2 regions of the Streptomyces sp. NPDC002564 genome follow, and region 2 is predicted to be linked to the other one. Evidence: riboswitches for the same ligand, from Rfam matches in the RefSeq annotation. Region 2 holds a riboswitch; the other holds the start of a gene.
The links. Region 2 has a riboswitch for cyclic di-AMP ahead of ACFYXE_RS18690 (M23 family metallopeptidase). Riboswitches for the same ligand answer to the same signal wherever they lie in the genome.
Positions count from the first base shown of each region.

Region 1: it holds a riboswitch for cyclic di-AMP, as region 2 does, so the genes downstream of both, ACFYXE_RS25995 (M23 family metallopeptidase) here and ACFYXE_RS18690 (M23 family metallopeptidase) in region 2, are expected to answer to the same signal.

Region 1 is NZ_JBIARE010000007.1:416,361-424,189, forward strand. Features, by position in the region: gene ACFYXE_RS25980 (GNAT family N-acetyltransferase) at 1-246, opposite strand, end outside; gene ACFYXE_RS25985 (HPr family phosphocarrier protein) at 452-733, shown strand; gene ACFYXE_RS25990 (GntR family transcriptional regulator) at 944-1,630, opposite strand; gene ACFYXE_RS25995 (M23 family metallopeptidase) at 1,827-2,630, opposite strand; cyclic di-AMP (ydaO/yuaA leader) riboswitch at 2,643-2,805, opposite strand; gene ACFYXE_RS26000 (M16 family metallopeptidase) at 3,043-4,428, opposite strand; gene ACFYXE_RS26005 (M16 family metallopeptidase) at 4,425-5,777, opposite strand; gene ACFYXE_RS26010 (DNA topoisomerase (ATP-hydrolyzing) subunit A) at 6,014-7,829, shown strand, end outside.
Region 2 is NZ_JBIARE010000004.1:734,825-742,653, reverse strand. Features, by position in the region: gene trmB (tRNA (guanosine(46)-N7)-methyltransferase TrmB) at 1-390, shown strand, start outside; gene ACFYXE_RS18700 (PrsW family intramembrane metalloprotease) at 433-1,818, shown strand; gene ACFYXE_RS18695 (aldo/keto reductase) at 1,830-2,774, opposite strand; gene ACFYXE_RS18690 (M23 family metallopeptidase) at 2,893-3,972, opposite strand; cyclic di-AMP (ydaO/yuaA leader) riboswitch at 3,984-4,131, opposite strand; gene ACFYXE_RS18685 (PP2C family protein-serine/threonine phosphatase) at 4,353-5,537, opposite strand; tRNA gene ACFYXE_RS18680 (tRNA-Met) at 5,649-5,722, opposite strand; gene ACFYXE_RS18675 (alginate lyase family protein) at 5,770-6,999, opposite strand; gene ACFYXE_RS18670 (MFS transporter) at 7,343-7,829, opposite strand, start outside.

The DNA of each region.
Region 1 (7,829 bases), on a different contig from region 2:
CACCCGGTCGACCTGGTCGTGGTGGGTGAAGCGGTGCACGTCCTTGGCGGACAGCCGGGGGTAGGGCGCGAAGAAGCGGTAGTACTTCGACTCGTCCGAGACCTGCTCGTAGAAGCTGACCAGGCGGTCCGCGTCCTCGGCCGTGATGGGCCTGATCCGGGCGGTCCCCCCGTCGCGCAGCACCACGTCGGCTTCCCAGTGAGCGGGGTAGTCGTGCCGATCCTGCTGATCCGACGGGGTCTGCATGGGGCCAGGGTACGGGTCGCGCGCCCGCGGGGACCGGGGCAGGCTAGGGGGTGCCTCCGCGGTCCCCGTGGATCACGGAGGCCGAGACACCCCCTGGGACAGGTCGAAAGACGCCCGGGAGCAGGACGTATGTCCGACAGAGCACCCGTGACGGCATGAGACACTGGTCTAGACAAGTGTGAGACACCTGGAAGGGCAGCAACACATGGCTGAGCGCCGCGTCAACGTCGGCTGGGCCGAGGGCCTTCACGCCCGACCCGCCTCCATCTTCGTCCGTGCGGCCACGGCCGCCGGCGTCCCCGTGACGATCGCCAAGGCCGACGGCAACCCGGTCAACGCCGCCTCGATGCTGGCGGTCCTCGGCCTGGGCGCCCAGGGCGGCGAGGAGATCGTGCTCGCCTCCGACGCCGAGGGCGCGGACGCCGCTCTCGACCGGCTGGCGAAGCTCGTCTCGGAGGGGCTCGAGGAGCTGCCGGAGACGGTCTAGGACACGTTCCTTCTGGGACACGTTCACAAAGCAGTGCCTCGATGGGGTCGTCCGGAATTCCGGACGACCCCATCGACGTTTGTGCGCGCACATTCCACGCCCGATCGACGGGCCATTCGACGGGAATGGGCGCACGCCGGAGAAACGCACCCATAAAGCACGCCGAAGAGGCCCGGGGCGAATTGCTTCTCTTTGTATACGGCGTCGTCGTTAATTCCGGAGACCCACCGTGTTGACGGCATGTTGCGGATCCCTCACACGGCCGCCCCCGCGCGCGGGCCGCGGCCGGTGGGCGGCCGCCGTCCGCGCGGCGTGCGCGGCGGTGAGCGTCCTGGCGCGGTCCGCGTCCCCGCGGGTCACCGCGTCGACGATCGCGGCGTGCTCGGACCAGGTCTCGGCCGGCGCCGCCGGGGGCTCCACCTCGTACATCCAGGCGACCTTGTGCCGGAGCTGGGTGAGCAGCGCGCTGAGGCCGGGGCTGCCGGACGCCTGGGTGAGCGTCTCGTGGAACCAGCCGTCCAGGGGGCGCAGATCCTCCCCACGGCCGTTCCTGGAGCGCTCCTGGCCGAGCCTGACCAGGCCGCGCAGGACCTTGAGGTGCGCGTCCGTGCGGCGCTGCGCGGCCCGGGCGGCGGCGAGCGGCTCCAGCAGCGTCCTGACCTCCAGGAGGTCGGCGGCCTCCTGCTCGGTCGGCTCGGCCACGCACGCGCCCGCGTGTCTGCGGGTGACGACGAACCCTTCGGCCTCCAGGGTGCGCAGGGCCTCGCGGACGGGGACGCGCGAGACCCCGTAGCGCCGCGCGAGGAGTTCCTCGGTGAGCCGGCCGCCTCTTTCGTAGACGCCCGCGACAATGTCGTCCCGGATGGCCGTGCATACCGAGTGCGCGGGAATGCGCATGACCGGACCTCCGCCTTAATCCCCGCGAAACGCGGTCGACCGACACTCGTTCCGCGACTCTATTGCAGAGCGCGGGAATTTCCGACGGCGGACCGGAATCCATGGATATCTTTTGGCCAAGAACGGCGGCACGGCGAAAGCCCCGGTTCGCCGGGAACCGGGGCTTTCGGTGAGGTGCTGCGGGGTCCGCGTCGGGTCAGACGCCGACGCCGTGCGAGCGCAGGTAGGAGACCGGGTCGATGTCCGAGCCGTACTGCTCGCCGGTGCGGGCCTCGAAGTGGAGGTGCGGGCCGCTGGAGTTGCCGGTGGAGCCCGACAGGCCTATCTGCTGGCCCGGGGTGACCGCCTGGCCGACGCTGACGCTCAGGGACGACATGTGGCCGTACTGGGTGTACGTGCCGTCGTTCATCTTGATGACCACGTTGTTGCCGTAGGCACCGCCCCAGCCGGCCTCGACGACGGTGCCGGAGCCGACGGCGTGGACCGTCGTGCCGGACGCGGCGTGGAAGTCGATGCCGGTGTGGCTGCCGGAGGACCACATGCCGCCGCCGGTCTGGTAGCCCGTGGAGACGTACGAGCCGGAGATCGGGGCGACGTAGCTGTTGAGGCGCTTGCGCTCGGCCTCGCGGGCGGCGCGCTCCTTGGCCTCGCGCTCCTTCTTGGCCTTCGCCTTGGCCTCGGCCTCGGCCTTGCGCTTCTCCTCGGCCGCCTTCTTCTTGGCGGCCTCTTCGGCCTTCTTGGCCGCGGCGGCGTCGTCGGCGGCCTGGCGCTGCGCGGCGGCCTGCGCGTCGATGCTCTCGGCGAGCGAGTCGCCGACGGAGATCGCCTGGGTGAGGCCGGTGTGCTCGAGGGGCGCGTCGTCGGCGGCGGCGAGCGCCGGGGCGGCCAGGCCTCCGATGACACCGGTGGTGGTGAGCGCTGCGACGCCCGCGACATTCGCGGTGGTACGCGTGATGCGGCTGGGACGACGGTGCTTCCCGGTGGCACGGGTGAACGCCATGTGGCGGGTGTTCCTTTCCTTCCCTCTCGCCTACCGGGTTAGCTGACGGGTTCGGAGCAGGAAGGTCTCCTACGGATCCCTCGCCTCGCGGCAAGGTGTCCGATTCACCCCAGGGGACATGTGGGTCCCCGGCTCCCCTGGCTCGCGCCGTACGGGGACTCGGCGATGACTGTCCGGTGCCGCGGCTGCGGCGTACTGCGTGACGAACAGCCGGACCGACGCTAAACGGGGCGTCTTTCAATCGACAAACAGAACGCGACTTTTGTAGCGCACGCCACACCGCAACAGGCACAACAGGCAACGTCCGTACGAATTCGGACATATGAGGACCCCGGCCACCTAAGCGGTCACCGGGGTCCTGATATGTCCTGACTGTGCCTCAGCCCTTCGTGCGCTCCGGGCCGTGCGGGGCTCAGCCCGTGACCACACTCACGTCGCCGATGCCGAGCGCCCTGACGGGCTCCTCGATCCGCGCGGCGTCGCCGACCAGGATCGTCACCAGACGGTCCTCCGGGAAGGCGTTCACGACGGCCGCGGTGGCCTCCACGGTGCCGGTGGCGGCGAGCTGGCGGTACAGCTGCGCCTGGAAGTCGTCCGGCAGGTTCTGCTCGACCTGGTCGGCGAGGGTGGCCGCCACGGAGGCCGCCATCTCGTACTTGAGGGGGGCCACGCCCACCAGGTTCTGCACGGCGACGTCGCGCTCGGCGTCGGTGAGGCCGTCGGCCGCGAGGGTGCGCAGCACCTTCCACAGGTCGTCGAGCGCCGGGCCGGTGGACTCGGTGTCCACGGAGCCGCTGATGGCGAGCATCGCGGCGCCCGTCCCGTCCGGCGCCGAGCGCAGCACCTGGCTGAACGCCCGTACTCCGTAGGTGTATCCCTTCTCCTCCCGCAGGACGCGGTCCAGACGGGACGTGAGGGTGCCGCCCAGGCAGTACGTGCCGAGGACCTGGGCCGGCCACACGCGGTCGTGCCGGTCGGCGCCCACGCGGCCGATGAGCAGCTGCGTCTGGACCGCTCCCGGGCGGTCCACGATGACGATGCGGCCGCGGTCGTCGGCGGTCACCTGGGGCACCGGGCGCGGCTCGCCCGCGGGGCCGGTCCAGGCTCCGACGGTGTCCGCGAGGACGGCGTCCAGGTCGGTGCCGGTCAGGTCGCCGACCACGACGAGGGTGGCCGTGGCGGGCCGGACGTACTTCTCGTAGAAGGCGCGCACGGCCGCCGAGTCGATGGCCGTGACCGTCTCCTCGGTGCCCTGGCGCGGACGCGACATGCGCGAGGTCGCCGGGAACAGCTGCCGGGAGAGCTCCTTGGCGGCGCGGCGCGCCGGGTTGGCGGCCTCGTGCGGGATCTCGTCCAGGCGGTTGCGCACGAGCCGCTCGATCTCGCTGTCCGCGAAGGCGGGGGCGCGCAGGGCGTCGGCGAGCAGGCCGAGCGCCTTGGCGAGCCGGGAGACCGGGACCTCCAGGGAGACCCGTACGCCCGGGTGGTCGGCGTGCGCGTCGAGCGTGGCGCCGCAGCGGTCGAGCTCGGCGGCGAACTCCTCGGCGGAGTGCTTGTCCGTGCCCTCGTTGAAGGCCCGCGCCATGATGGTGGCGACGCCGTCGAGGCCCTCCGGCTCGGCGTCCAGGGGCGCTTCGAGGTGGATCTCGACGGCGACGACCTGCTGGCCGGGGCGGTCGCAGCGCAGCACGGTGAGGCCGTTGGGCAGGGTGCCGCGCCCGGGCGCCGGGAACGCCCAGGGCTTGGCCGTACCGGCCTCGGGCATGGGGTGGAACTGCATCGTCGCGGCCTCGGTCACTTCGCCGCCTCCTCTTCCTCTGCGTCCGCCGCGTCCTCGTCGGCGGCGGTCACGGGTTCGTACACGAGCACCGCGCGGTTGTCCGGGCGCAGGCGCGCCCCGGCGACCTCCTGGACCTCCTGGGCGGTGATGTCGAGGACGCGCTGGACCGCGGTGAGGGCGAGCTGCGGGTCGCCGAACAGGACGGCGTAACGGCACAGTTCGTCGGCGCGGCCCGCGACCGTGCCGAGCCGGTCGAGCCACTCGCGCTCCAGCTGTGCCTGGGCGCGCTCCATCTCCTCCGGAGTGGGGCCCTCCGCGGCGAAGCGGGCCAGCTCCTCGTCGACCGCGGCCTCGATGACCGGGACCTCGACGTCGCCGGACGTCTTGACGTCGAGCCAGCCGAGCGAGGGTGCCCCGGCGAGGCGCAGCAGCCCGAATCCGGCGGCGACCGCGGTGCGGTCCCGGCGCACGAGGCGGTTGTAGAGCCGGGAGGACTCGCCGCTGCCGAGGACGGTCAGCGCCAGGTCGGCCGCGTCGCACGCGCGCGTGCCGTCCTCAGGGAGGCGGTAGGCGGCCATCAGGGCGCGCGCGGGGACCTCCTCCTCGACGACCTCGCGCAGCTCCTCGCCGATGCGCTCGGGCAGGGAGCCGTCGCGCGGGGGCTGCTTGCCGTCGTGCCCGGGGATCGACCCGAAGTACTTCTCGACCCAGGCGAGCGTCTGCTCCGGGTCGATGTCGCCGACGACCGAGAGGACGGCGTTGTTGGGCGCGTAGTAGGTGCGGAAGAACGCGCGCGCGTCCTCCAGGGTGGCCGCATCCAGGTCGGCCATGGAGCCGATCGGCGTGTGGTGGTACGGGTGGCCCTCGGGGTACGAGAGGGCGGTCAGCCGCTCGAACGCCGTGCCGTAGGGGACGTTGTCGTAGCGCTGGCGGCGCTCGTTCTTGACGACGTCGCGCTGGTTCTCCATGGACTCGTCGTCGAGCGCGGAGAGCAGCGAGCCCATCCGGTCGGCCTCGAGCCACAGGGCCAGCTCCAACTGGTGGGCGGGCATCGTCTCGAAGTAGTTGGTGCGCTCGAAGCTCGTCGTGCCGTTGAGCGAGCCGCCGGCGCCCTGGACCAGCTCGAAGTGGCCGTTGCCGTGCACCTGCTTCGAGCCCTGGAACATGAGGTGCTCGAAGAGGTGCGCGAGGCCGGTTCGCCCCTTGACCTCGTGGCGGGAGCCGACGTCGTACCAGAGGCAGACCGCGGCGACCGGGGTCAGGTGGTCCTCGGAGAGCACCACGCGCAGGCCGTTGGCCAGCCGGTGCTCGGTCGCTGTCAGGCCGCCGGAGCCGGCCTCGGCCGCGGCCGTGTGACCCATGGGCATGTACGTCCCTTCGATCGCAGGATCATCGCTGGAGCAGAACACTCGATCAGCGCCATCGCTGTCGGTCCTGCCACTGTATGCAAGCGTGCGGACACCTGACGAAGTTCCCGGTCCGCCCTCGGCGTAGTCGGGTGTGACGACGCCACGACACGGGTCGTGGTCGGCGTTGTCAGTGGGACAGTCCACAATGGTCGGCGTCAGATCCCGCACTTGTTGGTGAAGGAGCCGCAGCAGCGATGGCCCGCCGCAGCACGAAGACCCCGCCGCCCGACGACTCGTACGAGGAGAAGATCCTCGACATCGACGTCGTCGACGAGATGCAGGGCTCCTTCCTCGAGTACGCGTATTCGGTCATCTACTCCCGCGCCCTGCCGGACGCCCGCGACGGCATGAAGCCCGTCCACCGCCGGATCGTCTACCAGATGAACGAGATGGGCCTGCGCCCCGACCGCGGCTATGTGAAGTGTGCCCGCGTCGTCGGCGAGGTCATGGGCAAGTTGCACCCGCACGGCGACGCGTCGATCTACGACGCGCTGGTGCGGATGGCCCAGCCCTTCTCGATGCGCCTGCCCCTGGTCGACGGCCACGGCAACTTCGGCTCGCTCGGCAACGACGACCCGCCGGCCGCCATGCGCTACACCGAGTGCAAGATGGCCGACGCCACCTCGCTGATGACGGAGTCGATCGACGAGAACACCGTCGACTTCGAGCCGAACTACGACGGCCAGGAGACGGAGCCGACCGCTCTCCCCGCCGCCTACCCGAACCTCCTGGTCAACGGCGCGTCGGGCATCGCGGTCGGCATGGCGACGAACATGCCCCCGCACAACCTCGGCGAGGTCATCGCCGCCGCCCGCCACCTCATCAAGCACCCGGGGGCCGACCTCGAGACGCTGATGAAGTACGTGCCGGGCCCCGACCTGCCCACGGGCGGCCGGATCGTCGGTCTGAACGGCATCAAGGACGCCTACGAATCCGGCCGCGGCACCTTCAAGACCCGCGCGACAGTCTCCGTGGAGAACGTGACGGCGCGCCGCAAGGGCCTGGTCGTCACCGAACTGCCCTTCACCGTCGGTCCCGAGAAGGTCATCTCCAAGATCAAGGACCTGGTCGGCTCCAAGAAGCTGCAGGGCATCGCGGACGTCAAGGACCTCACCGACCGCGCGCACGGCCTGCGCCTGGTCATCGAGATCAAGAACGGCTTCGTCCCCGAGGCGGTCCTGGAGCAGCTCTACAAGCTGACGCCGATGGAGGAGTCCTTCGGCATCAACAACGTCGCCCTGGTCGACGGCCAGCCCCTCACCCTCGGCCTCAAGGAGCTCCTCGAGGTCTATCTGGACCACCGGTTCAACGTGGTGCGCCGCCGCAGCGAGTTCCGCCGCGGCAAGAAGCGCGACCGCCTGCACCTGGTCGAGGGCCTCCTCGTCGCCCTCCTGGACATCGACGAGGTCATCCGCCTCATCCGCTCCAGCGAGAACTCCGCGCAGGCCAAGGAGCGCCTGATCGAGCGCTTCTCGCTGAGCGACATCCAGACGCAGTACATCCTGGACACGCCGCTGCGCCGGCTCACCAAGTTCGACCGCATCGAGCTGGAGTCCGAGCGCGACCGGCTCAACGGCGAGATCGACGAGCTGACCGGCATCCTGGAGTCCGACGCGGAGCTGCGCAAGCTGGTCTCCACGGAACTGGCCGCCGTCGCCAAGAAGTTCGGCACCGACCGGCGCACGGTGCTCCTGGAGTCCTCCGGCACCCCGGCCGCCACGGTCTCGCTGCAGGTGGCGGACGACCCGTGCCGGGTGCTCCTGTCCTCGACGGGCCTGCTGGCCCGCACGGCGAACGGCGAGCCCTTCGCGGACGGCGACACCAAGCGCGTCAAGCACGACGCGATCGTCTCGGCGGTCCCGGCGACGGCCCGCGGCGAGGTGGGCGCGGTCACCTCGGAGGGCCGGCTGCTGCGCCTCTCCGTGGTGGACCTCCCCCAGCTGCCGGAGACGATGGGCGCGCCCAACCTCTCCGGAGGGGCACCCGTCTCGGAGCTGCTCTCCCTGGAGA
Region 2 (7,829 bases):
AACGGCGACGCGATCATCCTGCTCCGCGAGATGCTCGCCCCCGCCTCCCTCGACGGCCTGCGCGTCTACTTCCCCGACCCCTGGCCCAAGGCCCGCCACCACAAGCGGCGCCTGATCCAGCCGGAGTTCCTGACGCTGGCCGCGCCCTCCCTCAAGCCCGGCGCGCTGCTGCACTGCGCGACCGACTGGGAGCCGTACGCCGAGCAGATGCTGGAGGTGCTCACCGCGCACCCCGACTTCGAGAACACGCAGCCCGACGGCGGGTACGCGCCCCGCCCCGCCTTCCGCCCCTTCACCCGTTTCGAGGGCCAGGGCCTGGACAAGGGCCACGTCGTCCACGACCTCCTGTTCCGCCGCACCACGGACGGGGAGACCGGCTCCGGGAACTGAGGCACCGTCGCGGCGACCCCCATCCCTCGTTAGGGTCAACGCGTGGCCACCAGTACTCCGTATCCGATACCCCCCGAGGCCCCCGCCCCGGGGGAACTGCGCCGTGTCCGCTGGTGGCAGCGGCGCGCACTGCGCGTGGCCGCGCTCGTGACGCTGCTCGCCCTGTCGGGCCTGGTGATCCTCGCCCTGGTCAGGGAGCAGACCGGCACCGAGGGCTTCCTGGTCGGGCTCGGCCTGGCGACCGTGCCCGTGCCGCTGCTCGTCGCCGCGTTCCGCTGGCTGGACCGGGTGGCACCGGGCCCCTGGCGGAATCTCCTCTTCTGCTTCTCCTGGGGGGCCTGCGCCGCCGCGCTCGTCGCGATCGTCGCGAACAGCTTCGCGATCCGCTGGATAGCGACGGCCACCGCGGACCCGGGCAGCGCCGACACCCTCGGCGCGACCGTGATCGCCCCGGTCGTCGAGGAGAGCGCGAAGGCCGCGGCCGTGCTGCTCGTCTTCCTCTTCCGCAGACGGGACTTCACCGGCCTCGTCGACGGCGTCGTCATAGCCGGGGTGACCGCGACCGGGTTCGCGTTCACCGAGAACATCCTCTATCTGGGCAACGCCTTCGTCACCGACCAGCTCAGCCGCGAGAGCGGCCTGGCCTCGGTGACGGCCGCGACCTTCTTCGTGCGCGTCGTCATGTCGCCCTTCGCGCACCCGCTGTTCACGGTCCTGACCGGCATCGGCTTCGGCATCGCCGCCGCGCTGTCGGCCGACCGCCACCTGCTGCGCCGCGTGCTGCTGCCGGTCACCGGGCTGCTCCTCGCGATGGGCATGCACGCGCTGTGGAACGGCTCGGCGGTCTTCGGGCAGTACGGCTTCTTCACCGTGTACGCCCTGTTCATGCTCCCGGTGTTCGGGCTGCTGACCTGGCTCGCCGTCTGGACCCGGCAGCGCGAGCTGCGCACGATCCGCGCCGAGCTCCCCGTCTACACGGCGGCCGGCTGGCTCACCCCGCCCGAGCCGTACGCGCTGGGCTCGATGCGGGCCCGCGCGCTGGCCCGCGACTACGCGTCGTACACCTGGGGCAAGGAGGCGGCCCGCACGGTCGCGGAGTACCAGGCGTACGCGACGTCGCTGGCCTTCCTGCGGCACCGGGGCCGCCGCGGCCGGGCGGGCGCCGACTTCGTCGTCCGCGAGCGGGAGCTGCTCGACCTGCTCTGGGAGCGCCGCGAGCCGGCCAGGCCCGCCCTCGCGTACGCGGCGGGCGCGACCGCCCCGGCCGCACGCCCCGTGCCGTATCCGGCCTACGGCCACCCGCCGTACGGCCACCCGCCCCACGGCCCGGCTCCCCACCCGTACGGGCAGGCCCCCTACGGTCCCTCGTACGGGCAGCCGCAGCCGTACGCGGCCTACGGCTACCCGGCGTACGACCCCTACCGCTAGCGCACCGGGCGTTACGCGGAGGCCGCCGTCAGCCGTCCCAGCTCCGCGTCGGTCAGTTCCAGGTCCGCCACCGCGAGGAGCGCGGGCAGCTGCTCGACCGTGCGGGCGGAGGCGATCGGCGCCGCCACGGTGGGCCGGGCCGCGAGCCAGGCCAGGGCCACCGTCGCCACCTGGGCGCCGCGCCCCTCGGCGATCTCGTCGAGCGCGGCGAGCACCCGGTCGCCGCGCTCGCTGCCCACGTACTCCTCGACGCGGCCGCTGCGCGCGCTCTCGACCTGCGCGCCGGGGCGGTACTTGCCGGTGAGGAAGCCGGACGCGAGCGCGAAGTAGGGGACGGCCGCGAGGCCGGAGCGGGAGGCGACCTCCTGCAGCGGGCCCTCGTAGGTGGCGCGGGAGACCAGGTTGTAGTGCGGCTGCAGCGCGACGTAGCGCGCGAGGCCCTCGCGGTCGGAGAAGTCGAGGGACTCCTGGAGACGCTCGGGGCTGATGTTGGAGGCGGCGATGGCGCGCACCTTGCCGGCCCGCACCAGCTCGTCGAGCGCGCCGATGATCTCCTCGACCGGCACCGACGGGTCGTCGAAGTGCGTGTAGTAGAGGTCGATGTAGTCGGTGCCCAGGCGCCGCAGGGAGGCGTCGGCCGCGCCCTTGACGGTGGCGGCGGACAGGCCCTTGTACTCGGGGTGCGAGCCGACCTTCGTGGCGACGACGACGTCGGCGCGGTTGCCGCGCTCGGCCAGCCACTGGCCGATCAGGGTCTCGGACTCGCCGCCCCGGTTGCCCTCGACCCAGGCCGAGTAGGCGTCGGCGGTGTCGATGAAGTTGCCGCCCGCCGCGGTGTAGGCGTCGAGGACGGCGAAGGACGCCGCCCGGTCGGCGGTCCAGCCGAAGACGTTGCCGCCCAGGGAGAGCGGGAAGACCTCGAGGTCGGATGCGCCGAGTGTGCGAAGAGAAGTCATACGTTCCGCAACACCCGCGGCGGAAGGGGAATTCCGCGCTGCGGAGCGGAATCCCGTGGTGCGGGGCGGAGTTCCGGCGGGGCCGCGGAGCCTCAGCTCCGCGGCGGGACCGTCCGGCTCAGGGGTTGAGGCCCTTGCCCTGCAGCCAGCCCAGGGGGTCGATGCCGGCGCCGCCGGGCGTGTGGACCTCCATGTGCAGGTGCGGCCCGGTGACGTTGCCGGTCGCGCCGACGCGGCCGATGACGTCGCCCGTGGAGACCTTCTGGCCCGCGCTGACGTTGAGCGAGGACTGGTGGCAGTACCAGATCTCCGTGCCGTCCTCGAGTTCGAGCACGGTGCGGTAGCCGTACGCGCCCGCCCAGCCGGCCTCCTTGACGGTGCCGGTGTGCACGGCCTTGAGCGGGGTGCCGGTGGGCGCCGCGAAGTCCAGGCCGGTGTGGTGCCCGGAGGACCACATGGAGCCGGCGTCGCCGAAGTGCGAGGTGAGGGTGTACGAGGAGGTGGGGATGACGTAGCTCTTGGCGAGCTTGGCCAGGCGCTCGGCCTCCGCCTTCGCCTTCTTGGCCTCTTCTTCCTTCTTCTTCTTGGCGGCGGCCTTGGCCTCCGCCTCCTTCTCGGCCGCCTTCTGCTGGGCGGCGGCGTCCTCGGCGGCCTTCTTGACGGCGGCGTCCTCGGCGGCGGCCCGCACGGCGGCGTCGGCCTGGTGCTGCTGGTTCTCGGCCTGCTCCATGATGCGGGCGCGCAGGGCCTCGCCCGCGCCGGTGGTGCCCTGCTCGGCGTCGGCGGCGCTGACACCGGCGGCGGTGAGCGGGGCCGCGGCGGTCACCGCGGTGGTGTCCGAGGCGTGGTCGTCGGACATCAACGAGCCCACGCCCGGCAGGGACTTGGCCTCCGGCAGCGAGTCCGCGACGGCGGAGACGCCCGGCAGGTCGGGCATCGAGATGGAGACCGGCGGCTTGCCGTCCTGCGCGGTGGCGATGCCGCCCGCGCCGACGGCGGCTATGACACCCACGCCGAGGACGGTGGAGCTGCGGGCGAGCCCGCCCCCGCCCTTCTTGTGCACACGGTGCCTGCCGCGGACGGGACGGACGGAATCCTCGGTGGGGTTCCACTCCTCGAAAGAGCCCTCGTCGTACGCACCGAAGTCGTCGTCATTCGATGGGTACACGGCTTGGGGGGCAGGCCGGTTGGACGCCACTGGGGCGCACTCCTTTCCTTCCTTCTCGCCTACCGGGTTAGCTGACGGGTTCGGAGCAGGAAGGTCTCCTACGAACATCCGGCACGGAGGCACAGATGCCCGATTCACCCCAAGTTGGTGGTTCCCCGGCTCCCTTGCGGGATTAGGCGCGTGCGCACGGAGCCGCCTCTAGTGACGGCTGGGACGACCGCGCTGCGTTATCGAACGTTAATAGACAGCGCCTCCGTATTCCAAGCCGTTCCGGTTGATCGTTAACGCTCATCGGGCGTACACAACGGGACACGGAGGTGCGGACCGGGGCGAGTCGACCCCGCGTCCTCAAACACCGGAACTCCACATTCCCTTGACAGTGCGTCAGATGTTATGCGGAGTGGTGTACGTCAGTCACCGGCGGTGACGTCCGGATCCCCGGCGACCGGCCTGCGCACCGCGAGCAGCGCCATGTCGTCCGTCATGCCGCCCCCGGTGTGCCGCCGCACCTCCTGCGCGAGCGCGGCGAGCAGCGCGTGCGGACCGCCGCGGCCCGGGAAGATGCGCCCGCCGAGCCGGGCCGCCGGATCGTAGAAGGCGCCCGCCTCGTCCCGCGCCTCCGACAGGCCGTCCGTGTAGAAGAGCAGCAGCGCGCCGGGCGGGAAGTCCGACTCGTCCGCCCGGTCCGGCCAGACCCCCAGGTCGCCCATACCGAGCGGCAGCGCGGGCTCGGTCGCCGACAGGACGCACAGCCGCCCGTCGCCGCGCAGCAGCAGGGGCGCCGGGTGCCCGCGGTTGATCAGCCGCACCGTGCCCTCGCCGTGCCGGATCTCGGCGAGCACGGCGGTGGTGAACCCCTCGAACGCGTCGAGGCCGTCGCGCCGGGTGCCCTCGCGGGCCAGCGCCCGCTCCAGGCGCTGCGCCACGGCCTCCAGGGTGGCTTCCTGCTCGGCGGCCTCCCGGAAGGCGCCGATGACGACGGCGACCGCCGCGACGGCGCCCATGCCCTTGCCGCGCACGTCGCCGACGATGAGCCGTACGCCGTGCGGGGTGTCCTGCACCGCGTACAGGTCGCCCCCGATGAACGCGTCGGCCTGCGCCGCCTCGTAGCGTGCCGCGATGTCCAGGCCGCCGATGCGCGGGTCCGGTTCGGGCAGCACGGCGCGCTGGGTGGCCTCGGAGATGGAGCGGGCGATGGCGAGCCGGTCGTTGCCGCGCCGCACGACGCGGTTGATGACGATCGCGAGGGCGGCGACGGTCACCACGGTGATGACCTCGGTGACGGCCTCGACGTGGCTGCTGACGGAGTTGCCGTAGTGCAGGAAGAGGACCGCGCCGGTGGCCGCGGCGCCGGTCAGGACGGTGTTCAGCCGCGAGTAGAAGGGGGCGGCGATCAGCGGGGCCGCCGCGAAGAGGGGGGCCGCGGTGAAGTCGGGCGGTGTCGACGCGTCGTAGATGACGCCGAGGACGAGCAGCAGGAGCGGCAGGGCACGCACGAAGGCCCGTTCGTGCGGGGTGGTCCCTGCGTCGTCGGTTCCTCCTCGCTGCCCCACCGCTTGTCTCCCGCCGGCTCCGCGCCCATGACCGCGCTCCATCCAGGGTTCCCGGAGCGGGGGGAGGCTGCGACCTGGTGTGGGCCGACCGGGTTACGGCCGGGAAAACACCCGAGGCCGGGAAGCTGATGCTTCCCGGCCTCGGGCCTTCAGTAGCGGGGACAGGATTTGAACCTGCGACCTCTGGGTTATGAGCCCAGCGAGCTACCGAGCTGCTCCACCCCGCGTCGGTGAACACAACACTACGCCATCGGAAGGGGTGCGTCGAACCACTTCAGGCGTTGTCGGCGTGCGTGAGGGTCTCCCAGGCCACGAAGAGGTCGTCCGTGCCCTCGGGCCGCCGCTGCTCGGTGTACCTCTCGGTCTCCGGCATCGCCAGCTTCAGCCGCCCCCGCAGGTGGTTCAGGCCGACCTCGGTGTCGGGCCCCATGTCGCGCTGCACCTTGCCGCCGCACAGCCAGCCCGGTGCCGCGGCGCCCAGCTGGTACTTGGCGTGGAACTCGAAGGCGGCCCGCAGCCGGTCCTTGACCTCGCCGTACAGGTCGACGCCCTGGTGCCAGGCGGTCTCCGCCATGTGCGAGGTGGCGGCCAGCGAGTAGCTGGCGTGCTTGAAGTTGCGGCAGGTCTCCTGCGAGAGCCCGTCGGCGTAGGTGCCCTGCCCGAACCAGTACTTCTTCAGCTCGGCCGCGGTGTCGATGCCGCTGCCCTTCGGGGAGACCGGGAGCTTGCCGTCCGACTCCAGGTAGAAGTAGGCGGGCACCCGCGCCCTGAAGTGCTGCACGGCCTTCTCGAAGGTGGGGTGGTCGTCGAGGAAGACGGCCATGGACATGGTGGCGTCGGCCATCACCAGGTCCCAGTTGCCGTTGCGCTCGACGGAGCCGTCCTTCACCTGGGGCAGGTAGGCGTTGCGCAGCATCCGTTCGAAGCGCAGCAGTTGTCCGTCGCTCCAGCCGTCGTACGTGTAGCGCACGGCCTCGGCGGCGCGGGCCCAGGAGGAGGCGGCCCAGGCGGTCTGCAGCCCGGCGTTGTCCTCGGTGTGCCGGGTGATCACCTTCGACCAGGCGTCCATGATCTGCACGGCCTTCTCGGCGTGCGCGCGCTCGCCGGTGATGTTCCAGAGCAGCGCCTGGGTGTACGCGGCCAGGGCGTCCTCGCGCTCCTCGACACAGCCCCGTCCCGGGCGGGTGTCGGGCGGGCACTCCACGACGGCGTAGGGCTTCGCCCGGTAGCCGGCGGCCGCGTACTTGCTCCGCCGCATCTGCTCGTACGCCGTCGTCCAGGGCTGTTCGCGGGCCCGGACGTGTGCGCGGACCCGGTCGAGCTGCTCCTTGCCGACGAGTACGCCCGGGTGCTCGAAGGCCAGGTCGAGCGGGCGGGCCGCGGCCGTGCGGGTGCCCTGACCGCCGGTGCCGCCGCCTCCGCAGGCCGCGGCGAGGGCGACGAGGAGGGGCGCGAGGAGCAGCACGAGGACGCGCCTCCTCCTGCCCTGTACGGCTGCGGCCATGCTGCACCTCCATCTCCCCCCTGCCTCCCCCCACCCTGTCCCGCCCCCACCCCGACCGCACGACCAAACTGCTCCGTTCGGACGCCGGAGGGACGGGTTGGGGGGGTGCGGTCGGGGGGTACGGGGACGCCCGGGGCGCCGAAGGCGCCGTCAAGCGGCGCGGCGACGGCCCGGGGCGCCGAAGGTGCCGTCAAGGGGCGCGGGGAACTGCGCGACCAGCCACAACAAACCCGCAGCCGCCCCCCCCTCCCCCGGAGGGCACACGCACCGGCGCCCCGCCGAGCCGAAGCAAGGCGGGACGACACGGCACGGGACGCCGAACCCCCGTAAACCCCCGGAGGGATTACGCCGCGGTGGTCAGACCGTCCCGCCCCTCCGGCTCCACCACCCGCTCCCGGCCCCGGCCCCGGTCCCGGTCCCGGTCCCGGATGAGGACGACCGCGAGCACCGCCGCCACGAGCACCCCCACCGCCCCGCCCCAGAAGCTCGCGGACATCGCCCGCGTGAAGGCCTCCCGCGCCGCCACGGCCAGCGCACCGTCGCCGGAGGCGGCCGACAGCGCCAGCGCGTCGGAGACCGAGTGGGCGGCCCCCGCGGGGGCGGAATCGGGCATCGCCCCCGCATAGGTCCGGGAGAGCACCGCCCCGAGGACGGCGACCCCGAGCGCCGCCCCGGCCTGCTGGACGGTGTCGTTGAGGGCGGACCCGACCCCCGCGTGCTCCCCGGGCACCGCGCTCATCAGCGCGGCCGTCGCCGCCGGCATCGCCAGACCGCCGCCGACGCCGATCAGGACCATCGCCGCGGAGAGCATGCCGAACCCGGCGTCGGAG